Regions from separate parts of the Paenibacillus sp. FSL R10-2782 genome, predicted to be linked through region 2. Evidence: riboswitches for the same ligand, from Rfam matches in the RefSeq annotation. Region 2 holds a riboswitch; each other region holds the start of a gene.
The links. A riboswitch is a leader RNA that binds a small molecule or an ion and turns the genes downstream of it on or off. The one in region 2 is predicted to bind cyclic di-AMP.

Region 1: another riboswitch for cyclic di-AMP. It lies ahead of NST83_RS00140 (G5 domain-containing protein); the one in region 2 lies ahead of NST83_RS13105 (3D domain-containing protein).
Region 3: another riboswitch for cyclic di-AMP. It lies ahead of NST83_RS00540 (C40 family peptidase); the one in region 2 lies ahead of NST83_RS13105 (3D domain-containing protein).
Region 4: another riboswitch for cyclic di-AMP. It lies ahead of NST83_RS19450 (TrkH family potassium uptake protein); the one in region 2 lies ahead of NST83_RS13105 (3D domain-containing protein).

The regions. Positions count from the first base shown of each region.
Region 1 is NZ_CP151951.1:27,017-34,603, forward strand. Features, by position in the region: gene NST83_RS00125 (AbrB/MazE/SpoVT family DNA-binding domain-containing protein) at 62-316, opposite strand; gene NST83_RS00130 (HD domain-containing protein) at 647-1,930, shown strand; gene NST83_RS00135 (TatD family hydrolase) at 1,972-2,742, shown strand; cyclic di-AMP (ydaO/yuaA leader) riboswitch at 2,944-3,226, shown strand; gene NST83_RS00140 (G5 domain-containing protein) at 3,496-4,644, shown strand; gene rnmV (ribonuclease M5) at 4,792-5,337, shown strand; gene rsmA (16S rRNA (adenine(1518)-N(6)/adenine(1519)-N(6))-dimethyltransferase RsmA) at 5,345-6,229, shown strand; gene yabG (sporulation peptidase YabG) at 6,380-7,276, shown strand; gene NST83_RS00160 (Veg family protein) at 7,478-7,587, shown strand, end outside.
Region 2 is NZ_CP151951.1:2,900,733-2,908,319, reverse strand. Features, by position in the region: gene NST83_RS13120 (M20 family metallopeptidase) at 1-1,041, opposite strand, end outside; gene NST83_RS13115 (ABC transporter substrate-binding protein/permease) at 1,190-2,653, shown strand; gene NST83_RS13110 (amino acid ABC transporter ATP-binding protein) at 2,640-3,362, shown strand; cyclic di-AMP (ydaO/yuaA leader) riboswitch at 3,611-3,783, shown strand; gene NST83_RS13105 (3D domain-containing protein) at 3,791-4,459, shown strand; gene NST83_RS13100 (polysaccharide deacetylase family protein) at 4,635-5,441, opposite strand; gene NST83_RS13095 (NADH:flavin oxidoreductase/NADH oxidase) at 5,747-6,769, shown strand; gene NST83_RS13090 (PspA/IM30 family protein) at 6,878-7,546, shown strand.
Region 3 is NZ_CP151951.1:130,489-138,075, forward strand. Features, by position in the region: gene NST83_RS00505 (PAS domain S-box protein) at 1-1,236, shown strand, start outside; gene rluF (23S rRNA pseudouridine(2604) synthase RluF) at 1,261-1,962, shown strand; gene NST83_RS00515 (flagellar motor protein MotB) at 2,097-2,924, opposite strand; gene motA (flagellar motor stator protein MotA) at 2,917-3,711, opposite strand; gene NST83_RS00525 (hypothetical protein) at 3,899-4,192, shown strand; gene NST83_RS00530 (4a-hydroxytetrahydrobiopterin dehydratase) at 4,312-4,611, shown strand; gene NST83_RS00535 (GNAT family N-acetyltransferase) at 4,687-5,193, opposite strand; gene NST83_RS00540 (C40 family peptidase) at 5,497-5,997, opposite strand; cyclic di-AMP (ydaO/yuaA leader) riboswitch at 6,003-6,140, opposite strand; gene NST83_RS00545 (hypothetical protein) at 6,425-7,252, opposite strand; gene NST83_RS00550 (M1 family metallopeptidase) at 7,264-7,587, opposite strand, start outside.
Region 4 is NZ_CP151951.1:4,294,420-4,302,006, forward strand. Features, by position in the region: gene NST83_RS19445 (TrkA family potassium uptake protein) at 1-435, opposite strand, end outside; gene NST83_RS19450 (TrkH family potassium uptake protein) at 454-1,794, opposite strand; cyclic di-AMP (ydaO/yuaA leader) riboswitch at 2,171-2,320, opposite strand; gene NST83_RS19455 (type II CAAX endopeptidase family protein) at 2,584-4,314, shown strand; gene uvrC (excinuclease ABC subunit UvrC) at 4,283-6,373, opposite strand; gene trxA (thioredoxin) at 6,529-6,846, opposite strand; gene dnaI (primosomal protein DnaI) at 6,966-7,587, opposite strand, start outside.

The sequences.
Region 1 (7,587 bases), 2.7 Mb from region 2:
AGTATATATGAAAAAGGTTAGAATTAACAATCTCTCATAAGTCTATTATATACTAAAAATCTTAGTTTGTCACAGGTGTTGGAATTTCTGAGATGCAATCTTGGCAAACAATTTTTCCTTTGAAGTAAATTACGTTCTCGGCGTTTCCGCAGAAAATACAAGCAGGCTCGTATTTTTTGAGCATAATGCGTTCGCCATCAACATAAATTTCCAAAGCGTCTTTTTCGCCAATACCCAATGTGCGGCGCAATTCGATTGGAATAACAACACGTCCGAGCTCGTCAACTTTTCTTACAATACCAGTGGATTTCATCATAATAAATCAGGCTCCTCTCGCCTTTAAAATAATATAAGTGTCATGATTCGACAAATTCTTCTCTTTTCTGATATTTACTATACCAACGATTCCCAAAACAGTCAACCTTAAAAATTTGCTAACAGGTTAATTATGCAAAAGTATTTAGAATAAAGAGCATGATGCGTGTGAATTACCTTATTTTATTGACGGTTTTAGCCATTTGTCGATTTGGAAATGTCGAAAAGTCGTAATTCGACATATTACGACAAATTATGTCGAATGAAGGAGATCGTTTAGGATTTTATTGTATCTTAATCCATTATTCAGAATATTAAAGGAGCTGATATCTTGCACCAGCCACTTAGTGAAGAAAAAGTTTTTAAGGACCCGGTACATAACTATATCCATGTTCAGGATACAGTGATATGGCGTCTGATCAATACTCCAGAGTTTCAACGCTTGCGCCGCATTCGGCAGTTGGGTACATCCTATCTTACGTTTCATGGAGCGGAGCATAGTCGTTTTTCGCATTCGCTAGGTGTGTACGAGATTACACGGCGTATTATTTCCCAATTTGAACGCGGCGAATTTTCCGATTGGCCGAAGGAAGAAGGTTTAGTCGCGCTGTGTGCGGCTTTGTTGCACGATGTGGGGCATGGTCCGTTTTCCCATTCCATTGAAGAAGCCTTTCATATGAACCACGAGGATTGGACATGCCGGATTGTATTGGGGAATACAGAGATTAATGCTGTGCTGCGGCAAGTCGATGAGGAGCTTCCGACGAAGGTGGCTGCGGTCATTGCCAAAACGTATGACAAGCCGATTGTCGTTAACCTGATCACAAGCCCATTGGATGCGGACCGTATGGATTATTTGCTGCGGGATGCTCACTCAACAGGCGTCAATTATGGCACCATTGATCTGGATCGTATTTTACGGCTACTGCGTCCTCATAATGGAAGAATTGTAGTGAAGGAGTCAGGGATGCATGCGGTGGAGGATTATCTAATGTCGCGCTATCAGATGTATTGGCAAATTTATTTTCATCCTGTGACGCGCAGCTCGGAAATTTTATTGCGTAAAATTTTCAAGCGGGCGAAGGAGCTGTTTAGGAACGGATATGAGTTTAGTTTTCTGCTGGAACCATTGCCGGATCTCTTTCGGGGAGAGCTTACGGTGGAACAATATTTGATGCTCGACGAGTCTTTGATTCAGACAGTATTCAGTCAATGGAAACGGGAAAAGGATGAGATTTTAAGTGATTTGAGCACCCGTTTTATGGATCGCAAGCTGTATAAATATGTAGAGATTGAAAATATGGATACAGATACCATTGACGACATTCGGACAGCGCTGAAGCAGGTTGGTTTGCATCCCGAATATGATCTGGAAATTGATTTTCCGACGGATCTTCCTTATGATGTGTTTCGTCAGGGTGGGTCGACGGATAACCAGATTTTACTCCTTGGACGTAAAGGAGAGGTGAGAGAAATTTCCGAAGTATCGGAAATTGTGCGCTCCATTAGCGGTATTCACCGAGGTAAATATCACATGTACTATCCCCAAAACAAATTGGATGGGGTAAAGGACAAGCTTCCTGCCGAAATAAGGAATTATTTTGTCAAACAATAGACAAATATATGCTAATAAAAGTAAAAAAGGAGACAAAAGCTTTGAATTTATTTGACACTCATACTCATTTGGATGCCCCGCAATTTGACGAAGATCGGGAAGAAGTAATAGCACGTGCTGTCGAAGCGGGAGTAACCCGCATGATTAATATCGGATTTAACCGTGAGACCATTCCGTCTACCATGAATTTGGTCGAAACGTATGATTTTATTTATGCGGCGATTGGATGGCACCCACAGGATGCGATTACGATGCAGGAGGGAGATCTGGAATGGATTGCATCGTTATGCAGTCATAAGAAAGTCGTGGCGATCGGGGAGATTGGTCTGGATTATTATTGGGACACATCACCCAAGGATGTACAGCATCGGGTGCTACGCAACCAGATTGGACTGGCTCGTGAGCTGAACATGCCAATTGTCATCCATAACCGGGATGCGCATGAAGATATTGTTAAGATTTTGCGTGAAGAAAAAGCGAGTGAGGTTGGCGGAGTCATGCATTCCTTTTCGGGAAGCTGGGAGACGGCTAAAATGGTGCTGGATATGGGCTTTCATCTCTCTTTTGGCGGGCCGATAACGTTCAAAAATGCCAAGCAGCCAAAGGAGGTACTCGCACAGGTGCCGCTGGACCGTCTGCTCATTGAAACGGACGCTCCCTATCTAACACCTCATCCGTTCCGCGGGAAGCGAAATGAGTCCGCACATGTGGGACTGGTCGCAGAGGCGGCTGCCCAAATCAAGGGGATTACGTTGGAGGAATTAGTGTCCATAACGACCCAAAATGCCTTGGAACGATTTGACATTAAGTGAAAAAGGGAAGAAATCAATCAAAATAAAGAGATAGACGAAGCTAATCATGAATTTGTTGCAGGAAACTCAAGAATATTACAATATTTTAACCGAATATTTTGAAAAATGTACTTGAAACCTGCTTTACAACATGCATAGAAACAGGATATCATCTTTTCAGTGAATTGTTGTTTGAGTGTAAACATCAACAGTTCATTTCATGAACCAGTCTCGCTGAGTCCCTTTTACAGGGAACGGGGGAACCGATATGGCTTACAGTACGTCCGGCGTATGGGCAAGAAGGGAACGTCTCTTCCGCCAGCCGGCTCGACCGAAATTCTTTTCCCGGATGGGATTGAACAGGTGGAGGGGCCGTATTTCGATTTCTTTCTGGGTCTTCGGGGTGAATGTGAAGGCAACCGCCATGAGCGGTTGACCCAAGCTAGGGCGTCTCTCTACGTCCGAACCCGACAGCTAACCCCGTAAGCGTAACAAGAGAGAAGCCATCTCGTGCATGATTTTTCCGCATATTCGCACATGCCGGAAGCCACGAAAGAGCTCTCTAAGTCTCTTTTCTGGCTTTTTTTGTTGTGAATAAAAGAAAATCTGTCATCATACTGTGATTAAACAGGGGAGGACAGCATGCCGCGAAGACGGGTACATGGTGCAGGACAGTCGCATTACGGGCTTGTCTTGTAGAAAATCTGTTATAGTCACGTCAATCTCAACTATGTCTTACTCCAGACGGCGGGCTATGTAAGGAGGACGGAGGAAATGGGCATTTTCCAAAAAGAGGAGACCCATGAGTCACGCTCATCCAGCATGTCTTACGTATTGCGTTGGAAGCAGGAAAATGTGCGCCAGGCTGCTTTGGTTGCTATTTTTCTAATCTCACTAACGATTATGATTTCAATTCTGGTGTACACTGAGTCTAAAAAACAGGTCTTTTTTGTCATCGACGGTAAGGCATCTGCGGTAGAAACTCGGCAATCCCAGCTCCAAGATTTGCTCAAAGAGCATTCGATTTCGCTTCAGCCGCATGATACGGTATCAATGCCGCTGAACGGAGCAGTACAGGATGGGGATCGCGTTGTCATCAAACGTGCCAATCAGGTCAAAGTATCCTTAGCCAATAAGACGAAAAAGTTGTACACAACAGAAAATACAGTAGAGGGCGCCATTCGCACCTCGGGCTATAAATTATCGTCAAATGATAAAGTTTATCCTGCTCTAGATGCTCCTGTTTCGTCTAACATGGACATAAAAATCGTCCGTGTGAAGAAACAGCAGGTCGAACAGAAGCAACAGGTACCTTATCAGGTCATCAAAACGGCCGATCCAAGTCTCTATAAAGGCGATAATCGGGTTATCCAAAGCGGTAAAAAAGGTGTTGTGGTCCAGCATGTTCAAAAGGTATACCATGACGGAAAATTGGTATCCAAGCAGCTGGTAAACAAGGAAGTCGCGCAGAATCGTGTGGATAAGGTGATTGCAGTAGGAACGAAGAAAAAGCCGGTCGTTCTGGCTGCTTCCGTTGGTCCTGAAGATGCCATTAAGTCTACACGGGTTAGTTCAGGCAATGCTGTCCGTAAAGCAGGTGTGAATTTTAATTACAGCAAAGTGTTACAAAACGTCTCCATGACGGCGTATTCGTCACAGGAGCCAGGTATCGGTACACGTACTGCATCCGGCTCACGTGTCACGGAAGGACGCACCATCGCTGTCGATCCGAATGTGATTCCAATCGGCTGGTGGGTGTATATTGAAGGGGTGGGCTTCCGCCGTGCGGAGGATACCGGTGGCGCGATTAAAGGCCACAAAATCGATGTGTATTATGAGAGTTTGAGTCAAGCCAATCAGTTTGGTCGGAAGCACGGTAAAACCGTCTACGTGATTGGACCCGAGAAGCCTGAAATGAACTAAAAACGTGTTGTATATGTTAAGGGCAATGCGATAGTATTAACATCATAGTTATACCATGCTAAGAAGAGGATATCCTCTTCTTATTTTGTTTTCAAAAGCAGGGAAAGATGAATATAGCTTACTGTGTAGCAGTGGAGGGAAACGCAAATGATCAAGGAAGTGATCGTGGTAGAGGGTCGGGATGATACGGTGGCTATTCGTCGTGCTGTCGAAGCGGATACGATAGAAACGGGCGGCTCAGCCATTAATAAAATGACGCTGCGCAAAATTGCGCTGGCGCAGGAGCGGCGGGGTGTCATTATTTTGACCGATCCCGATCATGCAGGGGAGCGTATCCGCAAAATTATCGCCTCCAAGGTGCCCGGCTGCAAGCAGGCCTTTATACCAGAGGCAGAAGCGACGCGCAAAGGGGATATTGGCGTGGAGAATGCCTCGCCTGAAGCGATCAGACATGCTCTCGCACGGGTGCATACGACGGTGGAAGGGGCCGATCCGCTAATCGATTGGGCGGACCTGATTGACGCCGGACTGATCACCCACCCGAATGCTGCTGCACGACGTATGGCTTTGGGTAATGTGCTGGGTATTGGTTACTGTAACGGTAAGCAGCTACATAAACGGCTCGCTGTGTTCCAGATCAGCCGTGAGGAGTTTGCCGGTGCGCTGGCACAAATTGAAAGTGAAGGAATGTGATATCCGTATGACAGGGATTCAAGATATAGCAACACCGCGGCGCACGAAGGAAATTATTCAGCGGCACGGGTTTTCGTTCAAAAAGAGTTTGGGACAAAATTTTTTGATTGATCAAAATATTCTGAACAAGATTGTGAATGCTGCGGGATTGGACGACACGAAGGGCGCCCTTGAGATCGGTCCGGGGATTGGCGCTTTGACCGAGAAGCTGGCGCAATCGGCCAAGGTAGTTACAGCTGTCGAGATTGACCAGCGACTTCTGCCTATTCTCGAAGAGGTGCTGGCCCCTTATGAGCATGTGAAGGTACGCCATGGGGATGTGCTGAAGCTGGATTTACGAGAGGTGTTTGCTTCGGATTTTGCCGAGGTCAGTAAAGTGAGCGTCGTCGCTAATCTGCCGTACTACGTCACTACACCGATTCTGATGAGGCTGCTGGAAGACAAGCTCCCTCTGGAGAATATTGTCGTCATGATCCAAAAGGAAGTGGCTGAGCGTATGGCTGCGTCTCCTGGGACGAAGGATTACGGCAGTTTGAGTATTGCAGTGCAATATTACAGCGAACCCGAATTGGTCTGCATCGTACCGAATACGGTATTTATCCCTCAGCCGAATGTAGAATCGGCGGTCATCCGTTTGCGTGTACGGGAAGTGCCTCCGGTAGAGGTGGTGGACGAGCAGCATTTCTTCGAAGTCGTACATGCTTCATTTGCCCAACGTCGCAAGACGATTTCGAATAACCTGAAAAGCCGCTTCTTTACCAAAGAGAACAGGGATACGCTGGAGCCGTTGCTGCTTCAGGCAGGCATAGAGCCTTCCCGTCGGGGCGAGACGCTGAGTATCGAGGAATTTGCGCGTCTGAGCGCTTTGTTGCTGGATGCTGGCATTTCCTGACCTGACGCACCAGCTACCGCTTAGCAGCAGTCAGGGTCAGGGGAGAGGCTATGTAGCACCGTTGTTGCTGGCATGCATAAGCTTCTGAGCATGGATAAGGAACCAAACTGTGCATTCACCCATACGATATGGGAGGGGTGATACAGTGTGATGATTTTAGGAGACTTGGTCGTTCGAAAATCGTACGGCGGAGATGTCACGTTTCGCGTTGAGGACATCCAGCGGGATAAAGCGATCATTAAAGGGACGGAATTTCGGCTGCTTGCCGATTCCCCTGTGAACGATCTGGTCAAGGTGCCTGCAGACCAGATTAGCGGGAAGACTCGGCAGGCCCATATTAAGGCGGATGAATCTCTCAATCTGTTGCAGCAGGCACGGCAGAAGCAAGCAGCCCGTAGTCAGGCGACTTTGATGGGGGAGTGGAGTGATCCGGTGGAGTCGACGTATTTTGAAATGCCCGGCAAGGTACTTCATCTGGATGGGGACCCCGGCTACTTGAAAAAATGTCTCAACTTATATGAGCAGCTTCGCGTTCCAGCAGAGGGACATCATGTTCACGAATCAGCTATGGCCGACACGTTGTATCGGCTGCTTCCCCGTATTCGCCCGGATATCGTAGTCATTACCGGACATGACGGGGTATTGAAGCAGCCCCAGCCTTATGATTTATATAGCCTGAAAAGCTATAAAAATTCACAAAATTTTGTGGCGGCGATCCAGGTAGCGAGACAATATGAACGTCATCTGGATTCATTGACGATTGTGGCGGGAGCGTGTCAGTCCCATTTTGAAGCGCTGCTGCGTGCAGGAGCGAACTTTGCCAGCTCACCAGGGCGTATCCTGATTCACGCGCTGGACCCGGTATATGTGGCTGCCAAGGCTGCTTTTACGTCGATCCGTGATACAGTCAACATGGGCGACTTGTTTCATCAGACAATCAGTGGCAGCCGTGGCGTAGGCGGTATCGAAACCCGGGGAAGCTATCGAATCGGTCTGCCAAAGCTGGAAAATTTGTCGACTCTGAAAGTAACGCCTTCCGCAATCTAAGGTTTGAACCTGTTGAATAGGATTTGTCTGGATAAAAAGCCTCTGGTTACAGGGGCTTTTTGGAATTTTAATACACATTATTCCTGTTCGCAAAAAATTAAATTGACAACTTATTTTTCGTGTTGATATAATATTTAGCTTGATTTGACATTGTCTCTAAAATTCGTTATAATGGACAAGGAAAGAGGTGGTCGTTAGGCAATGGCTAAAAATACGCTGTTGGAAATCAAACGCAGTCTCGACGCACATGTAGGGCAAAAAATTTTGCTGCGGGCTAACGGCGGACGCCGTAAGACCGTCGAACGAACTGG
Region 2 (7,587 bases):
CAAATCGCGGAATTCAGGTGTATGCAAGGCGTGCTTCTCGTCAATAACTTGAATGTACGGATGAATGGCGGGACAGTGCAGCGACACATTTCCAATATCCATGGAGCCGTGATCTTCGCCCTCCGTGATGTCCTCCTGCGGAATGCCTGTCAGCACCAAATTTGCGGTAAAGGCATCGGAGAGCGCACGGTTAGTCACCATTTCATCATAAGATGTCTCATAATTCGAGGTTTTCAGACGACACCCCGCTTGTAGGGCCGCTCCTTCGGCAATTTGAATGACGCGGCGAGTCAATGAATTCAGTTCATGACGTGTAGCAGCCCGTACATAAAATTGGGCAGAGGCATAATCAGGAATGATGTTTGCTGCTTGGCCTCCTTGATTAATAATGCCGTGAATACGTACCGTACTCTTCACCTGCTGGCGGAACGCATTGATTCCGTTGAACGTTTGAATCACCGCGTCCAGCGCGTTAATACCTTCGTGGGGACTGGCCGCCGCGTGAGCGGATTGCCCAAAGAATTCGAATTGTACGGCATCAATCGCCAGCGATTTGCCTGATTTTTCATAACGGTCATAAGGATGTGTCATGAGCGCTATATCACAATCATCAAACAACCCGGCAGCCGCCATAGGAACCTTGGCACCGCGTGTTTCCTCGGCAGGTGTGCCGTATACCCGTACTTCTCCACCGATCTCGTCAATGACCGATTTGAGACCGACAGCTGCTCCTGTACTCATCATACAGATCAAATGATGTCCGCATGCGTGTCCCAAGCCTTTGAGGGCGTCATATTCCGCCAGAAAAGCGATGACTGGTCCGGGTTTTGCAGCTTTATAAGTCGCAATAAAAGCCGTTTCTATACCCAGAACAGGAGTCTGCACTTCAAATCCGTGAAAAGTCAATTCCTCTTTGAGACGAGCAGCTGCCAAAAACTCCTCATTCCCCAGCTCAGGATTTGCACCAATATATAACGAGATGTTCTTAAAACGTTGGGCATATTGCTCAATTGTATGTTGAATCGTCTGTTTAAAACCCATGCTAAAAACTCCTTTGTATAAGCTGTAATGTGGGTACTACGTTAGAAATGCTGAATTTGTAATATAACACTCATTGCATAATCATGCATATTCATTTATAATGACACAATCTTATTTATTATAAAGAATTTAAGGAGAGAAAAAAAGATTGAAAAAGGCATATCGTTTTACCGCCCTGATTTTGACGGCGGTTATCTTGCTGTTGGCTGGTCTTCCGATGCTTACTGCATACGGGACGGAAGCGAAGACACAGCCAAAACTTGTACTCGGCATGAGTGCCGATTTTCCGCCATATGAGTTTCATAAAGTAATTAACGGTAAGGATACCATTGTTGGCTTTGATGTTGATATCGCCAATGAAATTGCCAAGGATCTGGGTGCAGAGCTGGTCATTGAGGACATGAGCTTTGACTCGTTGCTGCCTGCTCTGCAAAGTGGCCGCGTAGACTTGGTTCTGTCAGGTATGACACCGACGGATGAACGCAAAAAGAGTATTGATTTTTCGGATGTGTACTACCACTCCAAGCAAGTCATCATGGTACGCCCGGAGGATAAGGACAAATATTCGACGATGGCTGCTTTGAAAGGCGAGAAGATCGGAGCACAAAAGGGGAGTATCCAAGAGGAAATTGCTCAGAAAGTGCCCAATGCCTCAGTAACTTCACTGGATAAAATCTCCGACCTGGTGCTCCAGCTTCGGACCCAACGTGTGAATGCTGTAGTGATTGAAGACACTGTCGCTAAAGGATACACATTGGATGGCACTGTAACACTCGCCAAGGCGGTGCCTGAGGATGAGGGAGCAGAAACAGCTGTAGGTATTCGTAAAGGAAATGCTGAACTGCTGGCATCTGTAAATAAAACGTTGGCTCGTCTGAAAGCAGACGGGTCTATTGAAAAGTTTTCCACGGAAGCGAGTGCGCTCTCTGCGGATCGACAGGTTTCATCCAACAACATCGTGGATATATTTTGGAAATATCGCAGCTTTTACGCTACGGGTATCGGCTACACGTTGTTGTTGTCTGCGCTCGGGGTACTGTTCGGATTTATCATTGGTCTGATCATCTCTCTGCTGCGGATGAGTGGTGTACGTATCATTGAATGGTTGGGTACAGCCTACGTAGAGGTACTTCGTGGTACACCTATGCTGGTACAGCTTATGATCATCCATTATGGAGTTGCTTTGACGCTGGGCGTCAATTTTACGCCACTTCAGTCCGGTATTATTACGTTATCTCTGAATAGCTCGGCATATCTGGCTGAAATTTTCCGTGCAGGTATCCAGGCAGTGGACCGTGGTCAGATGGAAGCGGCCCGTTCACTCGGTATGGGACGAGGCAAAGCTATGCGTCACGTCATTTTACCGCAAGCGTTCAAGTCTGTACTGCCTGCGATCGGCAATGAGTTTATTACGATTATTAAAGAGTCCTCCATCATTTCTACCATCGGTATGGTGGATATTATGTATCAGGCCCAAGTCATTAAGAACATCACCTACGAAGGATTAAGTCCGTTCGTCATCGCGGCTGCTATTTATTTTGTAATGACATTCAGCTTGTCGAAGCTGTTGGGTTTATGGGAAAGGAAGTTGAGAGCCAGTGATCACCGTTAAACAACTGCGTAAATCGTTCGGCAAAAATGAAATTTTAAAAGGCATTGATATAGATATTGCAAAAGGCGAGGTTGTTGTCGTCATTGGCCCGAGTGGTTCGGGGAAAAGTACATTTTTACGTTGTATGAATCTGCTGGAGCAGCCGACCGATGGGGAGATTTTGTTTGAGGGCGAGCCGATTACAGCCCGTGGTCATAATATTAATGCGACTCGTGAGAAAATGGGGATGGTGTTCCAGCATTTCAATCTGTTCCCGCACAAAACGGTGCTGCAAAATCTGACGCTTGCGCCAACTCAGGTTAGAGGCCAGTCAGCAAAGGAAGCGGAGAAAATTGCGCTGGAGCTGCTGCGTACCGTTGGGCTTGAAGACAAAAAGGACACCTATCCCAATCAGCTTTCCGGCGGACAGAAGCAGCGGATTGCGATTGCACGCGCCTTGGCGATGCAGCCGCATGTGATGCTCTTCGATGAGCCGACTTCTGCTTTGGACCCTGAAATGGTCGGGGAGGTGCTGGACGTGATGAAGAAGCTGGCTGAGGGTGGCATGACGATGGTCATCGTGACACATGAAATGGGCTTTGCCCGCGAGGTAGGAGACCGCATTATCTTTATGGATAACGGTCAAATTGTGGAGCAAGGTACACCGGAGCAGGTTTTTGGCACTCCAAGCCATGATCGTACCCGGGATTTTCTTGCCAAGGTTTTGTAAGAAATGAGCTTGTAAAGGCTATGAAGCAAGCCCTCCGCGGTGGAAGTTTGACGGGAGGGCTTTTTTCTTTTTTTGTCATCCTCGTTCAGATTTTTGTAACTGATTTCGATTTCATGATGACAAAATTGTAACAGATGTAGTATGATATTCGGGGTTCCCAACATTTTCATGCAGATAAGGTTACAAAATTGTGATATTATGCAGTGAGCCAAAACTTACCGGGGCAGCAGACAGCTACATTTAGACGCTGAATGCGGGACCCAAAACCATGGGAAGTGCGGGGGACGTAACAACGGCAGTAACTTCTGATCCGTCTTCATACGAATGGATGGAAGGTGCCTAGGGGTGAATTGCACAAGCATAGGGCTTCTCCTGAGTCCGAATCCGACAGCTAACTTCGCAGGCATAACAGAGGAGGTACATATCTTTTGAAACATCTTAAACGTATTGGAAAAACAATGAAATTTGCGGTGCTGGCAGCAGCCATTGCAGGATTGGCGCAGACAGCCGGGGTAGCCGACGCCGCTTCGCTTCATACCGCCAAGGAAGGTGATACCTTCTTTTTACTTGCTCAACGTTACGGGGTATCTGTAGAGAATCTGCAAAAGGAGAACCCAGATCTTGCTGCCAGCAATATATATGCAGGAGTACAAATTAAGGTGCCGGACGAGAACAAGGTAAAGGCTGCTTCGGATTCAAAGCCTCAGCTTCTTTCAGATAAAGCGCCGGCAGGTGACGGTCAACAAGTTGAAGCATGGGGCAAAACATTTAACTACAGCAAAGTAGTTGACGTGAAGGCTACAGCGTATTCCGCAGCAACCAGTGAAAATGGAAAATGGGGAGCGGTGGATTATTTCGGAAATCCGCTTAAGCTTGGTACGATTGCGGTTGACCCAAACGTAATTCCGTTGGGTACGAAAGTGTTGGTTACAGGCTATTCCCACCCGGGTTTGCCGGATCATTCTTTTGTAGCCGTAGCACGCGATAAGGGTAGCGCCATTACGGGGAAACGGATAGATATTTTCATTCCAGGCAGCCCATCTTTTGTGAGTGACTTTGGTTTTCAGAATGTGAAGCTGTACGTCATTGATAAATAGGCTGTATAAGCAAATGAATTAAGTTTACATAATATATATTATGTAAACTATAATCTGTGATCTATAATCAAATAACTTAATCGCAGGTTCAGGATTCATATATGGGTTTTGTCGATTAAAAAAGGGCTGTCTTGACGAGCAGAATGCATCTGCTGGTAAGACAGCCCTTTTAATGTTATTTCCGCTCCGAGGTATGAAGTAGCCGTGGAACCGTGACAAATTTGTAGCCCTTGGCTTTCAGCGACTGAATGAGACCCGGCAGGGATTGAACAGTGCCTTTCAGATTGGAACTTTGACCTCCACCTGCATGCATTAAAATGATGGAGCCTGGTCCGGTAGCCGGGATCACATTACGCTGAATTTGTGTTTTACTGAGTCCCTTCCAATCGAGGGAGTCTACGTTCCAATTCACAATCATGTAGCCGTGACGACGCGCCCACTGGATCTGAGGCTCCGTAATTTCACCATAGGGTGGGCGGATCAGCTTGGGGCGAAAGCCAACGGTGGCCTCCAAAATATGTTCTGTTTTCTTAATCTGGTTGCGAAAGCGTTCCGGTGAAGCTTTCCTAAAATCCGGATGAGTATAGGAATGGTTGCCTAAGGCATGGCCTTCACGTACGATACGGCGAATCATGCCAGGGTGTTTTTCCGCACGGTGACCGACGATAAAGAAGGTTGCTTTAATCCCATTCGCTTGCAAAATGTCCAGAACCTGCGGCGTATACCGGGAATCGGGCACGTCATCAAAAGTCAGGGCAATTTGCTGAGTATGCGGACCGCACATTTTGAAAATATCCGCATGTTTTTTTCGAAGCATGGCTAATGTGGGAGTGGCTCGTTCTCTGCTCTTATGTGCTGAAGAAACAACAGCCGCTTCCTTGGGATGGGGCGTTCCGATATCGGGAGGCGCATCCGCGTGAACGGGAAAACTCGAAAATGCTAGTAACAGTGCCATGATTGGCAATAATCCCCTGTACGGCATATGTATCCCCCCTTTCCGTGCAGTGGTACCTTCTGTTGCTTTCATTTATTATGCACCTGACATATTGAAATTATGCTGCTAAACAGGTTAGACTATTGAGTGATTGAGTGGAAATGCCCTGTGGCAACGGATGTAAGTGAAGATCACGAAGCTAAAGGCACATATTCTATTAATCCTGACCGAAAACAGCAGCATTTTCGCAACTTTTAGCCTTTTAATGGATTCGGTATCCAGTGATAGCTGGTGTATAATGGGGTTGCAATTCATATTGTACAGAGATGGAATTAAAGGAAGGATGGATAAAAGTGACCGACTTGTTTACTCCTTATCAATTAAAGGGACTTTCTTTAAAAAATCGGATTGTAATGCCCCCGATGTGCCAATATAGTGTGGAGGCCAAAGATGGAAAGCCAAATGATTGGCATCATGTCCATTACGTTAGTCGGGCAGTAGGTGGTACCGGACTGATTATTGTGGAAATGACGGGGGTCCACCCGGATGGACGCATTACAGATCATGATCTGGGCATTTGGAGTGACGAGCATATTCCTGCATACCGTAAAATAGTGGAGGAAGTCCACAAATACGGTGCCAAAATCGGAATTCAATTAGGTCATGCCGGACGCAAGGCTGAAGATGCTGACTTGCCTGTTGCACCGTCTTCGATTGCTTTTAGCGAACGTTTCAAGGAGCCGCATGCTTTGACGACAGCCGAAGCCAGGGAGCTGGTACAGGCGTATAAGGAAGGCGCGCGCCGCGCGGTGGAAGCTGGTTTTGATACAGTAGAAATCCATGGCGCTCACGGTTATTTGATCCATCAATTTCATTCCCCTTTAACGAACACTAGAGAAGATGAATATGGACAGGATCTATCGCTGTTCGGTGTTGAAGTGATTCAGGCTGTTAAAGAGGTGCTTCCGCCTGATATGCCTGTGATGATGCGGATATCCGCCAAAGAGTATGTTGAAAACGGATATAATGTGGAATACATAGCGGGCATAGGGGAACGATATCGTGATGCAGGTGTGGATATTTTTCACATCTCCTCTGGTGGCGAGGGGCCAATTGGTTCTAATGGCGGTCCATCTGCGCGTGCGGGTTATCAGGTGGATTTGGCACGTGATATACGTGAAAAGCTGAATGTGCCTGTAATTGCTGTTGGTCTGCTGGACGATTATGAGGATGCCCGGCGGGTGATTCAGCAAAAAGAAGCCGATCTGGTAGCGATAGGACGCGCCATGCTGCGCGATCCGTATTGGGCGCTGCATGCATCGCGGGAGCTAAAAGTACAAGCGGATATCCCGGAGCCTTACCTGCGTGGTTTTTAGAATGCACTTTTATTTGGATCATATTTTTTGAAACTCAATTTGCAAAGCTTGCGTAAACATGTGTACAGAGCTTAAAATTTAAGCATTCAACACTAGGAGGAACTTCACATGTCTATTTTCAAACGTTTAAGAGATCTTACGATGTCCAATATCAACTCCATTATTGACAAGGCCGAAGATCCAGTTAAAATGACGGATCAATACATTCGTGATATGCAAGAAGACCTGGAGGATGCAGAGAAGGCAGTAGCCGCTCAGATTGCTATTGAGAAGAGATTCAAACAGCAATACGAAGAGCAGGCTGCTTTGGTGAAAAAACGTGAGGAGCAGGCCCATACGGCAGCAAAAGCACAAAACGTGGATCTGGCTCGCCGTGCGTTGGAAGAAAAGAAATCTGCTGAGCAAAAAATGACCGAGTTCAAGGCAGGCTACGAGCAGAACAAAGCCGCAGCCGATAACCTGCGCGGTAAGCTGGATGAAATGCGCAGACAGCTGACAGAAATGAAGAACAAGCGTGAAACACTGGTTGCCCGTTATAATGCAGCTAAAGCGCAAACGGAAATTAACAAAGCGATGAACGGTTTTAGCTCTGATACGGCAACTGCCGGGCTGAAGCGTATGGAAGAAAAAATGCTGCAAGCGGAAGCGCGTGCTGAAGCAAGCAACGAAATGTCCTCTAAGGAAAGATCGTTGGATGAGGAATTCAAGGAGCTTGATAAGAAAAGCGCTGTGGACGAAGAGCTTGCCGCTTTGTTGAAGCAATACGACAATAAATAAGGTTATAAGCATGGGCGCCTGCGTGGCTGCTAAGGAAGCGA
Region 3 (7,587 bases), 2.8 Mb from region 2:
ATTCAGTCGATATTGGGAAAAGTGAACGAGATGGCTGACGGCCATTTTGACACACGACTACAGATTAAGGGCGGCCATGAGCTTGCACAGCTAGGTGAGCGCATCAATGCGATGGCCTACAATCTTGGGATGTATACACGGAGACTCGAACAGATGTATGAGGAAAACCGTTCTGTAAAAGAGCATTTGGAGTCTGTCATTAACCAGACTGCTGATGCGATTCATGTGACAGATCAGGATGAGCGTATCATCCGGGTCAATCATGCCTTTGAAGCCCTGTACGGCTGGACCAAAAAGGAATTGGTCGGACGTAAGCTCCAGTTTGTACCGCCACAGCAAGAGGAAGAGTACGAATTTCAGAAGGAAAGATTGCTTCAGGGAGAGAGTATGGTGTCTATTGAGTCCATTCGAATGCGTAAGGATGGAAGTACGGTGGAGATTAGTATGAGTACATCGCCCATCCTGGATGAAGAAGGCCAGATTCTGGGATTTATCAGCGTCTCGCGGGATATTACAGGCCGCAACCGGATGGAGGAATTGCTGCGCAGATCGGAGAAGCTGACGACGGTAGGACAACTGGCGGCAGGGGTGGCGCACGAAATTCGTAATCCGCTGACCACGCTGCGTGGGTTTCTCCAGTTACAGCAGCAAAATAAAGCGCTGAATCTGAAGCATAACGATATTATGCTGTCCGAGCTGGATCGTATTAATCTGATCGTTAGCGAATTTTTAATATTGGCGAAGCCGCAAGCTGTACATTTTCAGAAAAGAGATGTGCGCAATATTGTGAGTGACGTTATTTCCTTGCTTGATAGTCAGGCGCATCTGCTGGGCATTGTGTTCAATCTTGAAGTAACGGAGGAGCCTGCCCTCGTACATGCCGAAGTAAATCAGTTAAAGCAGGTATTCATTAATTTGCTTAAAAATAGTATGGAGGCCATGAGTAAGGGTGGTACGATAACGATTCATTTGTTCTTGGAGGGAGAAAGCGTTAAAATCTTCATACGGGACCAAGGGACGGGTATTCCCGCAGAGATGCTGTCCAAGCTGGGGGAACCTTTTTTCACAAACAAAGAAACAGGTACAGGACTCGGACTCATGGTCAGCCAGCGTATTATACAGAGTCATAAAGGAACACTGGATATTGAAAGCATAGAGGGTGAGGGAACAACAGCCCTTGTGCAGCTTCCAACTGCCAAGCCTGAGCAACTGGAGGGGCAGGAGAAGGAAGCGTGACAGTAGAAATGGAGGGTACACAGGTTGCGCATTAACAAGTTTATCAGCGAAACCGGTTTTTGCTCGCGCCGGGAGGCGGACAAGCTGGTAGAGAGCGGCCGCGTGACGATTAACGGCGAGGTGGCGGTGCTGGGCAGTCAGGCGGAGGAGGGCGACGATGTCCGTGTGAACGGCAAGCCACTCCGTGAGAAGTCCAATCACGTATATATTGCATTGAACAAGCCGGTGGGGATTACAAGCACGACAGAGAGCCATATTCAAGGGAATGTTGTCGACTTTGTGGGACACCCGCAGCGGATTTTTCCCATCGGACGTCTGGATAAAGATTCGGAAGGTCTTATTTTACTTACCAATGACGGAGATGTTGTGAATAAGATTTTACGGGCGGAAGGCAAGCATGAGAAGGAATATATCGTAACGGTGGATCGACCCGTCACACCTTCTTTCGTGCAGGGGATGTCCACAGGTGTAAAAATACTCGGTCAGCGGACGCTTCCCTGCGAAGTGACGCGTGTTTCTGAGTACGTATTCCGCATCATCTTGACGGAAGGAAAAAACCGTCAGATTCGGCGCATGTGTGCTGCCTTCGGCTATGAAGTGAAGAAGCTGCAACGTCTGCGGATTATGAATATTCGATTGGGGTCGCTTCAGAGAGGCGCCTGGCGCGACCTGACAGAGACAGAGAAGCAGGAACTAGGTGAGATGCTGAATTACACACTCAGCTAAGCCTGAGGGCTTCTCATGGCTGATAGATGGCAGGGCAATGGATAGGATAAGAGGCAGAGTGGAATAGCACAATGAAAAGGCACCAGCTGCATAAAAAATGCGGCGGTGCCTTTGTCTATATAACATATGCATAATCAACCTTCATTCGAGCTTGAGGTAGGACTGATAACTTGTGTGCCGTTCTGATATTTACGTAGTACGGAAATTTCGACACGGCGGTTTTTGGAGCGTCCTTGACCATCCTGATTGCTTGCTAGGGGACGATACTCACCATAACCGATGGATACAAATTTGGTTGGATCAAGCTGCGGGTTGAGTAGCAAAATGCGCAAGAAATTCAGAGATCGTTTGGCACTCAAATCAAAGTTGGATGGAAACTGGCTATTGGAAATAGGGACATTATCCGTATGACCCGATACGATAACATCATAGCCAGGAAACTGCTGGAGCATGCTGGAGATGGACTTGGCCAGCTTTCTCGCTTCCGGCTTTACTTCGGCCTCACCCGATGAAAACAAGGCGTTATCACTAATAGTTATCATGAGCTGGGATTGGTTCAGTTTTGTATTGAGCAGCGGAGTCAGCCCATTATTTTCAATATACTGATCCATTTGCTTTTTGAGCTTTTTCAAGTCCTCTTCTTCCCGCTGGGCGAGTTGCTTTTGCAGTTCAGCCGTAGAAGTTGCCTTCGATTTTATAGGTTGTGTTACCTGTTCTTTATTTTTGCCCATATCTGCGGATTGTGGCGATGGATTGGCAGCAGAGTGATCCAGTATGCCTGTGCCGCCACTAAAGGCCGCACTCATGGATTGAGCCATAGTTTCAAATTTTTTGGCGTCGAGCGCGCTCATCCCGAATAAGACGATGAAAAGAGCTAGCAGAAGGGTCATCAAGTCGGAATATGGCAACAGCCAGCTTTCGTCGGCATGCTCCTCGTGCGGTTCATGTCTTTTTTTACTCACCGGAATCCCCATCCTTCTCGGTCAGGGTAGCCCGTTCGGTTGGAGTCAGGAATATCGTCAGTTTTTGGCTGATCGCAATGGTGGATATACCTGATTGAATCGACAGCAGGCCTTCGACCATCATCAATTTAAGCTCTACTTCTTTTTTGGATAGTCGTTTCAGCTTATTGGACATTGGATGCCACAGGACATAACCTGTAAAAATACCAAGCAACGTCGCAATAAAGGCTGCCGCGATGGCATGAGACAGCTTGGCCATGTCACTAAGATCGGCCAGAGCGGCAATCAGACCTACGACGGCACCGAGTACCCCGAGCGTTGGAGCGTACATACCAGCCTGAGAGAAGATCAGTGCACCGGAGCGGTGTCGATCCTCGGTGGCGTTAATGTCCTCCATTAGAACATCCCGCACGAATTCCTGATCATTACCATCAATAATCATACGCATACCACCACGCATAAAGGGATCGTCGATCTCCTCTACCTTGGATTCCAGCGCAAGCAGACCTTCGCGACGGGTAATGGATGCCCATTCGGTAAATGTGCCGATGAGCTCTTTACGGTCCAAAAGCTTTTGTTCCGTAAAAATAACCTTGAACAGTTTTGGAATCCGTTTGATTTCTTCCATCGGGAAGGCCATAAAAATACTTGCTGCCGTTCCGACAAAAATAATCATGTAAGCAGCGGGGTTGTTGACCAAGTTGATCACTGGCGCACCTTTGAGAATCATCCCGACGACCAATGACACAATCCCGAGTACAAGTCCAATAATGGTTGAAATTTGCATGATACACCTCATCCATGAGAATAGATTTTGAATCCTTTCATGCCGCCGGGGTCGTCCTTGCCCCAGGCACGTCATTACAAGACGGATTATAGTATTTATCGACAAAACTCTCTTTTTTGTTAAGTACGAATTTCCGGTATAATAAGGTGATTATGTAATGAATGGCGGAAGAATTGGAGGAAATGGCATGGGAGTGAAGCACGGACGGGAGTATGAACAAATTTTGAACGATTTGACAGAGGCTGTGGGACGCATTCCAGATAGCTATGAATTTTTCGAAATGGAAGCAGAAGATTGGGACAGGCTGGACCCGGCAGGGCGTCAGGAAGTCAATGAAGCACTGGCTGAAGATCTGTTTTATGCGCTGGGTACAGAGCCTGTTATCGCTGTGGGCAGCGGCGTTGTTATCTATGAACCGGGGCGGCACCGTATCTATGTGCTCATTGGAGATGAGGAGTTGACGTCGGTACCTTTGATTTGAACAGGCCGTTTTATGGATTTATCAACGGGGCCGTGGTAATATGGACACCAATATATCGTAGTTTTGGTCGCATTCAAAGCGGCTGAAAGGCTTCCGTACAAACAGGGAGGAGTCGTATCATGCCTTTTACACAAGGAGAGATTGAAGCACATCTGGAGAAGCTGGAGGGCTGGGAACTGGAGGAAGGACGATGGATTGTCCGGAAATATAATTTTTCCAGTTTTATGAAAGGGATTGCATTCGTGGATGAAGTTGCTGCTATATCGGAAGCATTTAATCATCATCCATTTATTACGATTGATTATAAGACCGTGACCCTGCGTTTAACCTCCTGGGATGACGGTGGCATTATGGCCGTGGATATTAAGGAAGCCCAACAATATAATGAAGCTTTTGAGAAAATGCGTAGCAGTCATTGAGCTAATCGTAGCCTGCCGTATGATAAAAGCGCCTTCGATATACAACAATGCTGTTGTATGCCGAAGGCGCTTTTATCATAGAACACGAGGCTGGTGGTCGGGATGATATACCATACAATGAAACGCCTTCTTGCCATCGGGAGTCTGACGTTCATAGGTATCGGTAAGCTCAAATCCGGCTGCCTTGTAAGCACGGATGGCGCGCCCATTCCAGGTCAGCACCTCCAGATCAATTTCATTCTCAGGATTGCGTCGTCTGGCTTCCTCGGCAATGGCACGGACAAATTCGGCGCCTCTGCCATGTCCACACAATCCGGGATGCATTCCCAGACCTAGCCGGGTCACGCCAATCATCGGGAAATATTGAGCAAATCCGGTTAGTATGTTCTCGTCGTCCAATACGGCTACGTATTGATCTTGGCGAAGCGAGGGGCTTCCAAATTCGACCTCAAGCGCCTTCATTTGTTCCCAAGGCAGCCAGCCGTATATATTGTAGGGTGGATCATAGCGCCACTCACATATCGCAGCCGCCTGCTGCTCGTCCATCGGCACGATTCGGTAGTTAGATATTGAGGCAGGCATGTCTTCCCGTCCTCCTTTTACAAGTACTTAAACCATTAACAACAGATTGTAGACAAGTTGCAGGGGATTGGCAAGCGTGTTTATTTCATACCCAAGTCGGGTATACATTCAATAAGAAGGCTTTACTGCTCATATGCTCCCCCCGCCGTGACGGTAAAACCGACGATGTTCGCAACAACTGAAACCTTTTGAGGTGTCAGTTCGTCAGTAAAGATAACGTTTCTGATGTCGCGGACATAAAAAACCGCAATTCGATTCCGGCCAGAATCAAATTGCGGCTCAGGTTAGCTTGCTGTTCGTTAGTTATTCTACGTTGTCGTCATCAGGAGTTTCAGAAGCTACAGCGTGGTAAGCATCTGTGCTCATAATTCTTTTGGCACCGACATATCGGTTAGCGTAATAATTTTCGTTCAGTGAGCTAACAACTACACCACGTGAAGATGAGGAGTGGGCAAATTTCCCTTCACCCATGAAGATACCTACATGGGAAATGCCTCTACCTGTGGTGTTGAAGAACACCAGGTCTCCAGGTCTCATTTCATCGCGGGATACGGAAGATCCCATTTTGAATTGTGATCCGGATTGATGCGGCAGTTTAATTCCCAGTTTTTGATATACATACATTGTGAAGCCGGAGCAATCGAATCCGTCGAGTGTAGTGCCTCCGCTTCTGTAGCTCGTTCCTTTGGTATCTTGGATGACCTGGTCCATCTTGGAGTCTGCAAATGCACTGCCGCCACCGAATGTAAAAGATGTAAAGGCAATGGCAAGACCCATGACTGCGATTGTTAGTTTCTTCTTCAAAAAAAATATACCCCTTCCAATGCCTGCGAGGTTAGCTTAAGGATTCGGTAGAAGGTTCCCCTATGACCACTCTGTTGCGAGATCAATTCACCCAAACTGGTTCCCCCGCTTCCTAGGTGCCAGGAATTAGGCTTAACTTAAGATGTGCACCTTGGAGAGCAGTATTCACGATAACGATGCTTTAAGGTAAAGGTTACAATAAAGATTACAAAGTTGTTACTATCAGTTCACTGCGATTATTGTAACAAAGTCGGCTGGCTTTGGCAAATGTTTCATCGCAAAAAGTTACAAAAAAATCTGCTCCCTTTATCGCGGGAACAGATTTTGTTAAGAGTATTCAGTTATGTGCCGTTTACATGGATAGGAATGGATATAGATAGTCGCCTTTCGACAGCCAGAAATTGCTCAGGAGGAACGGAGTGGGGGTTCAACCTCTGCCGGAGATATCGGTATGCCATAGGCGGTACTGTGAACTGATGTGCCATAGCCTGACCAGACTGGTAACAAAATGATACGTTTGCTGGAGAATGAGTGCCAGCATGCCAGTCCAAATCATCGCCACCGTGCCGAATAGGCCAAGGACAAGCAGCACACCTGCGCCGAGCAGAAGCGAAATACCGATAGCCGGGAGGATTTGGCGAAAGAAGGCGAGCAGCGACGGCAGTATGGCGTGACCACCTACGGTGCCTAACTGCATGTACAGGATGCACTGGCGGATGAACCAGCCATAGGCGATCCAACCGATGGCATAGGGCAGCACATGCAGCAGATAGGCGGGAGATTGCAGCGCCCCGGCTACGATAGGGTAGAGCCTCGGCACCACCCAGAAAGCAGGGAGCAGCAGGAGCCCAAGCTCGATGATGTAATAGATAATAGATGATAAACCATGACGTTTCATTCCACGGAAGAAAGACAGACTTTGCGGCTCGGTTGCATGGGTGTGCAGACTTTGGTATATTCCCGCCCGGATGAAGGGGGTAATCAGTATACGCAGCGCCGTTGCCCCCAGTAGTATCCACAGATACATATGAACCTCCCGGTTGTCCGTCAGGGCAATATGGCTCTCCATCCAAAACAAGGTCTTTCCCAGTTCGTTTTGACCCTGGTCAGGGTAGCGCAGCAGCAGGGGAGTAACGGCGGATTGTACCACTCGATAGAGAAAAACGCCCCATAGCAGTCGATACAGAAACAGAATGATGACAATATAAAATTGTATGCGCACAAGCGCCCAGCCTTCTTTTATAACAATACGCATCTATAGACACCTCACCATGACAGACTTCCAAGCATTGTCTCCAGCAGCTTGGTTACACTTATGCTCCAACGGGTCTGTGTTTTCTCGTCCAGTTCGGCCTTCAGGTTGTTGTTGATATGCTTGTTCTCCAGTGCAATCGTGTACAGTGGATCAACAATCACATGAGAGACCGGGGATGCACTTTTAAGTCGATAGGTGGTGCTTTTGCCCATACCGTCCCATGCCTTGAATAGCGTTGTGCCGTCCTTGAAGGTAATTTGAACAGGGACCTTCGGATAATCGGCCCCTTTTTTGCTGAGTGTAATGATTGCTTCGTATCCGTTGGTCAGCGGGCG
Region 4 (7,587 bases), 1.4 Mb from region 2:
GGACAGCTCCAAATAATCAAGCAAATTAGGTGTAACCAGTTGATGCGCGACTCGTATCCCCATATCTCGCTCGGGATAAATGACCCGGTCCACACCGAGCTTTTCCAACGCTCGTCCGTGCAGCACAGAAATCGCTTTCGCAACGACTTTGCTCACACCCAGCTCCTTTAGCAAAATGGCAGCCAGAATGCTGACCTGAATATCAGCACCAATCGCAACAATGCCGCAATCGAAATTACGGATGCCCAATGATCGCAGCGAATCCTCATCTGTAGCATCTGCCACGACGGTATGCGTCAACAGCTCACTCATACTGTCCACAACATCCTCATTCCGGTCGATGCCTAGCACCTCGCACCCCATATCTACCAATTGCAAAGCCAGGCTTGAGCCAAATCGTCCCAAACCAATAACTACAAACTGCTGCGTTTTCATATCTACTCTAGAACTCCCTTATCCTATAATCATTTTGCCTTCCGGATGACGATATAATTCCTTACCCTTTTTGGGTCCTAGCGCATACGCCAGTGTAAGTGGGCCGAGTCTACCTGCAAACATCGTCAGGGTAATGACCAGCTTGCCTATAAACGTCAAATCAGGTGTAAGTCCCATCGACAATCCCACCGTCCCAAATGCAGACACCGCCTCGAACAATATCATTAGAAAATGATGATCCTCGGTTGCTGACAAAATCATCGTCACGCCAATCACAAACAGCAACCCCAGCAGTGTAATGGTCAAAGCCTTGTAAATTCGCCCCTGCGCAAGCCGGTATTTGAACAGTACAATATCCTCTCGACCTCGCAGCATCGAAATCACGGCTCCAATGAGCAGCGCAAACGTTGTCGTCTTAATCCCGCCTCCAGTAGAGCCAGGAGAAGCACCGATAAACATCAATATAATGATGAAAAACTGCGTAGCCTGTCGCAAGCCAGCGATATCTAACGTATTGGCACCTGCGGTGCGCGGTGTTACGGACTGGAATAAAGATCCCAGCAGTTTTCCACCCCAATCCAGCGAGCCCAGTGTCTTCGGATTGGTAAACTCGAATACAAAGATGACAAGCGTGCCGACTACGATCAGGGTAGCCGTCATACTGAGTACCACCTTGGTATGCAAGGAAAGTCTCCCACGCTTGCGGTATTCTACCAGGTCCGACATAACCACAAAGCCGATGCCACCCGAAATAATCAGAAACATAGCTGTAAAATTAACAATAGGATCATACACATAACCTGTCAGGCTGCGAAAGTGACCGAATAAATCAAAGCCCGCATTGTTAAACATGGAAATGGCATGCCAGATTCCAAAATAAATCGCCCTGCCTACGGGCATATCAAAGGACCAGCGAATCGCGAATATCGTGGCGCACACGCCCTCAATGATTAGGGAGTACAGCAACACCCTGCGGATCAATCCGACAATTCCCTCAACAGAGGTCTGGTTCATCGCTTCCTGCAAAATCAGGCGCTCCCGCAAGGAAATGCGGCGCTTGAATACCAGCGCAATCAAAGTAGCCATCGTCATAAAGCCGAGACCGCCAATCTGAATCAGCGCAGCGATAACCACCTGACCAAAGGTGGTAAAGAAGGTACCGGTATCCTTAACGACAAGACCTGTAACACAGGTTGCGGAGGCGGCTGTAAACAAAGCATCTATAAATGCAAGCGGCTTCCCCGTTGTATTGGAAATCGGCAGCATTAACAACAAGCTGCCTATAAGAATGATAATGGCAAAACCCGCAACGAATATCTGCGGTGGAGAAAGCCGAAGCCATCTTGCATTGGGATTCATCTATTTATCACTGCTCCTACTTGGTGAATTATGAGCATGGAGACGCTCCGGGTGCAGATTGTTCTTATGATTGCTGTTACCCCCGGATTTTTTTCTGATTTTTAAGCCCTTTTAATGGTTAAAATCCGGTGGTAGCTTATGCTTACGATGCGAGCTTTCCTATGGAAAGCTTTCAGGCAACCGCTTCGCTTCTTCAGAACCATTCTGCCCCCTCCGCTACTGCCAGCTCATAAAATCACCAATCTCTTTTCAGTTTCTTTAGTCCGTTTCTTTTAGAGAAAACAGCGATCGGAAGATCAAATGGATCGCGAAGCGGGCTTAACTCAGCTACGTTTTAATAACACAAAAAAAGACACCGGAAATCCGAGTGCCTGACTTGGTTCCTGTTCACAGCCTACGAGGTTAGCTGACGGATTCGGGCTGCACAGTATGCCCTATTCACACTTCCGGTCCGGGACCGGCTGTAAAATTCACCCCAGTAACATGGTTCCCCCGTTTTCCTATGGAAATTCGGCTCAATTGTATATCGTTAACTATATATTTCATATGCATTGTCTCAACAGATTATAATCCTTCTATATACAGAGCACAAAACCGATTTCGCCGAAATAACGTTAAATTAGCGGTAATTGGAGAATACGCCGCCTTTAATCGCAACTTATCTAATTTTATTGAAACTTTAAACTGCTTTCACTCCATTTTCATGAATATCGTAGGTCTGTTGGCGGGAACCTGTGCAGTATGATATCTTTAATGGATGTTCTTATTTACAGATTAAGGAGGAAACTCATGAATCCTATCGGGAAACCGGTCGTGCTCACGGCCAACTTCAAAAGATTAGGCTTGCTGGGCGGGATTGGCCTGATTTGCTTTTTTGTCTTTCAATTGCTTATTCCCTCGTTTAGTAATCCGAATCCGGAAGCACTGACGAATGCCAAGGTCATCAGCAAGCAGGAAGCAGTCATGCACGCACTGGACTTCGCCCGCTCCGAGCTGGGCTATACCGAATTACGGTCTAAGGAGCCTCTGGTGACCTATCAGGCCGAGACGGATTTGTACGGTTATTTATCCAGAGAAAAGCTGCTTCAACAGTATGATCGTATTTGGAAAAAAAGGTATCCCTACGAAACCTTCCGTGTCGATTTGCAGGAACCATCTTCCAAAAGCAAACTGCAAATTCATGTAGATTTGTCCACTGGCAAAGTCGTTAGCTTTAAACGAATGACCTCCAGCACCAGTTACACACAAGCTGATATTTCTACGGATGAGCAAGCACGTAGCAGGCTTGTACGTGCAGCCGAGGGAGACATGACGCTGGAAGCGAAGGAGCAGGCAGCGACAGCCTGGGTAAAACGCTTTGGCTTTAAGCCGTCGGACTTGAAGCTCGCGACAACCGCAGGCGAGGGTGGATTGAAGTATACCGTGGACGATAAGAAAATCGGTTCCTCGGTGCTTACACTGGCCTTTACTTTTGAAGACGGGGATGTTCGCTCGTTTACACAAAGCTTTTCGGCCCCATCGTCCTATACGGATTATGTCAAAAAACAAACGTACTGGGCAAACTGGATGACCTACGCGGGTTATGCCTTATTAAGCTTGGTTTTGGGCATACTTGCCATCGTATACGCCTCACTCACACGACGCCACACTTCCTTTGTACGTGGCATTGTGCTGTCCATTGTATATTTTGCTGCCAGTATGGCAGGGACATTTAACATGCTGCCTATACTGCAAGCAGAAGCAGGTGGTCAGGGAGCACTTATATTTCTTATGATTTTGCAAGTCGTGGTTTCCTTCGTAATGGCTGTAGCAATCTACTTCTCCTTGGTCGGCGGTGACGGGCTGATGAGCAAGGTTGGACTGAATGCATGGCCACGCGCCAAAGAGCCGGGCTACGGACTGTATGTGCTTCGCAGTATGTATGTGGGCTACTTGTGGGCCTTTATTTTACTCGGTGTACAATCCATTTTGTTCTTTGTGCTGGAGCGTACGCTTCATACGTTCTCCACAACAGATGCCACACAATCTCCTTACAATATGGCCTATCCATGGTTACTGCCGATTATGGCATGGATGGCAGGCATTGGAGAGGAAGCCGTATACCGTCTGTTTGGTATCCCGATGGTGAAAAAGATGGTGAGAAATACTTTTGTTGCCTGTCTGATTACCACGCTGATTTGGGCACTCGGGCACACACTGTATCCGATCTATCCGGTCATTTCCAGACCGATTGAGCTGACCTTCCTTGGATTGCTGTTCAGTTTTGTGTTTCTGCGCTACGGCTTTATTGCCGCCATGTTCAGCCACGTTATTTTTGACAGCATTCTGATGGGACTGAGTGTGATGACGCTAGGAGATAGCGTGAACCTGTTCGCAGGTATATTCTGGATCGTGCTCCCTGCCGTTGTGGCCTATATCATGTACTGGTTTAGTCCAAAGAAACCAAATCGAGTCATGTTTGAGCCCATAAAAAAAGAAGAGCCGTATTCTACGACTCCTCCTCCCGAAGGGCAGCTATAATCTGACGCGCAAGCTTATCACCGATAGAGAGAGGCCGGAAGTCTTCGACGCTGGCCTCTCTTATTTTTTTAAGTGAGCCAAAATGCTTAAGCAGCAGCTTACGCCGCTTCTCGCCAATTCCCGGAATCGAGTCCAAACGAGAGGTTACCATGGATTTGCCCCGTTGTTCACGATGGAATGTAATGGCGAATCGGTGAACCTCGTCCTGAATCCGTTGCAGCAGGTAAAATTCTTCACTGTTGCGGGCCAGTGTCACGGCCTCGGGAGAATCCCCCACCAGTAGTTGAGAGGTTCTATGCTTGGCATCCTTCACCAGACCACATACAGGAATGAACAAACCCAGTTCATTCTCCAGCACATCCACAGCGGCCTTAATCTGTCCGCGTCCACCATCGACGACGATCAAATTCGGGCGCTCCAGATTTTCCTTGAGCACACGCTCATATCGACGCCGAATGACCTCACGCATCGTTTCATAATCATCAGGCCCCTGTACCGAACGGATTTTATATTTACGGTATTCCTTCTTGGCAGGCTTGCCATCAATGAACACAATCATGGCCGATACCGGATCAGAACCCTGTATGTTGGAGTTATCAAACGCCTCGACCCGGTGCAGGCTATCCAGCCCAATCGCACGCCCCAAATTGCTTGCAGCCTTGGATGTCCGTTCCTCGTCCCGTTCAATCAGCTTAAACTTCTCATCCAAAGCGACCCGTGCATTTTCCGTAGCCATCCCTGTCATTTGCTTTTTCAATCCACGTTGAGGCACCAGCACCTTTACATCCAGCCATTCAGCCAGAGCGTGAGCTGCCGTAGCTGGTTCCTCCAGCCCACCTGACAGTTGGGTTTCTGTGTTGTCTCGGTCCAATGCTTCTCCATAAGAAACACGCTCCTCTGCCACTAGCAGTGTATCAGCGAGACGCTCGAACGAATGTTCTGCATTTTGCACATCCGGCACTGTACCTGCTTCTTGCGCAGCATCGTTACTGGTCTGTCTGGTTCCCTCGGTTGTTGCAGTGTGAGGAGCAGCTTCCGCCTCAGCCGATTGACCGACATCCCCCGGTTCCTCCTGCTTCATCAGCTTCGGTGTATCCGGCAGCAATATTTCCTGCGGCACCGCCGGGTTATCACTATAATATTGCGTTACATAGGACATAAAATCGCTGTAAGCCTCTCCGTAAAAAGGAAACGTAGACATATGCCTCTCGATCATTTTACCTTTACGAACATATAGAATCTGCACACACATCCAGCCCTTATCCACCGAAAATCCGAATACATCGCGGTCCTTCGCATCGGCTGTCGTGATTTTCTGCTTTTCCATCATCGCGTCAATGCTGATAATCTGGTCGCGCAGCTCCTTGGCACGCTCAAAGTACAGTTCCTCTGCGGCCTCCTGCATTTTATGTTGAAGATCTTTTTTAATTTCCTCATGCCCACCACTCAAAAAAGAACCAATCTCCTGACCAATCTGGTCATACGTTTCCTGCTCAACCTCTTTCACACAAGGCCCCAGGCATTGATGCATATGATAATAAAGGCACACTTCCTTCGGCATCACACCGCACTTGCGTAACGGGTACATGCGGTCCAGCAGCTTCTTCGTCTGATGTGCCGCGTAGGAATTAGGATAAGGGCCAAAATATTTTGCTTTATCTTTCAGAACGCGCCGGGTCACCTCCAGCTTGGGGTGCTCCTCGTTCGTAATTTTCAAATACGGAAAGGTTTTGTCATCCTTCAATAGCACGTTATAACGCGGCTGGTACTTCTTAATCAGGTTGCACTCCAGGATGAGCGCCTCCATATTACTGCCCGTAACGATATATTCAAAATCACGGATGTCGGAAACCAGTCGCTGCGTCTTGCCGTTATGGCTACCTGTAAAATAGGAACGGACCCGGTTTTTCAGCACTTTGGCCTTGCCGACATAAATGATGGTGCCCTCGCTGTTCTTCATCAAGTAACAACCCGATGCATCCGGCAGCAACGCTAATTTGTGCCGTATGTTCTCCAGCGCCTTCTCCTGATCTCGCAAGTCCTCCGCATAAGATTCCATTCGCCCGGTTCCTCCTTCCATTCTTAAATGACTTCAACTACTATATAATATGCAGGAATAATACACAAAAACGCCCCCGGTATTTACAACCGGAGGCATTGACCGTTCATGGCCGCTCCCCAAGCCCCCGCAGGAGCATGGGTCACATGCGATGATTACTGGTGTTTAGTAAGCATGCTTTTCAGCGCTTCTTTGGAATTCAGACCCACCACTTTATCAACAGGCTGTCCGTCTTTGAAGACGATCAGGGTAGGAATGCTCATAACGCCGAAACGGGAAGCAGACTCTGGATTTTCATCCACGTTTACTTTCGCGATTTTGACGCTGTCGCCAACTTCTGTGGACAGATCCTCCAGAATAGGAGCGATCATTTTGCAAGGACCGCACCATGGCGCCCAAAAATCAACTAAAACGGTTCCTGTACCTTCGACTTCTGCGTTGAAGGATTGGTCGGACACGTTAACAATTGCCATTGTATGTTCCTCCTTTATAGAAAAGTCAAGATTATTATAACCTGTAATTTCTTTTTTGACACCTTTTAATTATATCACAATAGTTTTTTAATTGTAAGATATCAAAATAGCAAATTGATTTACGATGATCCTCGCTGATTTTTTCCTTTGACAGTAATGACGTCTACAAAAGGACGAATCCGGTCCATCAAACGTTGCCCCTTGTACAATTCCTCACCGTCCTTGCTCGTAAAGCTCAGGTGCTTCTCCAGCCCCTGCAACGAGTAATTCGAAGTATAAAAGGTAGGTTTGCGGTTCATTCGGTAATTCAAAATCGAGCCCATTACATGATCCCGTACCCATGGACTCAAATTTTCGGCTCCAATGTCGTCAAATACGAGCAGATCACAATTTTTAAGCATTTCGGTCGTTTCCTTCAGCTTTTGTCCTTCCTGAATCATGGACTTTAAGTCCTCCACAAAATCAGGCATATACACGATCACACCGTTCAGCCCGGACAGGGCCAGCTCGTGCAGCAGATATCCCATTAAAAAGGTCTTCCCCGTACCAAACGTACCTTCCAGGTACAGTCCTTTTTTGGATAAGCCCTGGCTTTTCGTTTCTTCGATGTAACGGAATAGCTGTGTGACTGCGGGCATACGTTGTGAGTCCTTACGTGCAATTTCAAGGGCATTATAGCCTTCCAAAAGCGCACGCTCATCCACATAAAAGCTTTTAATCCGCTGACGCACCCGCTGCTCG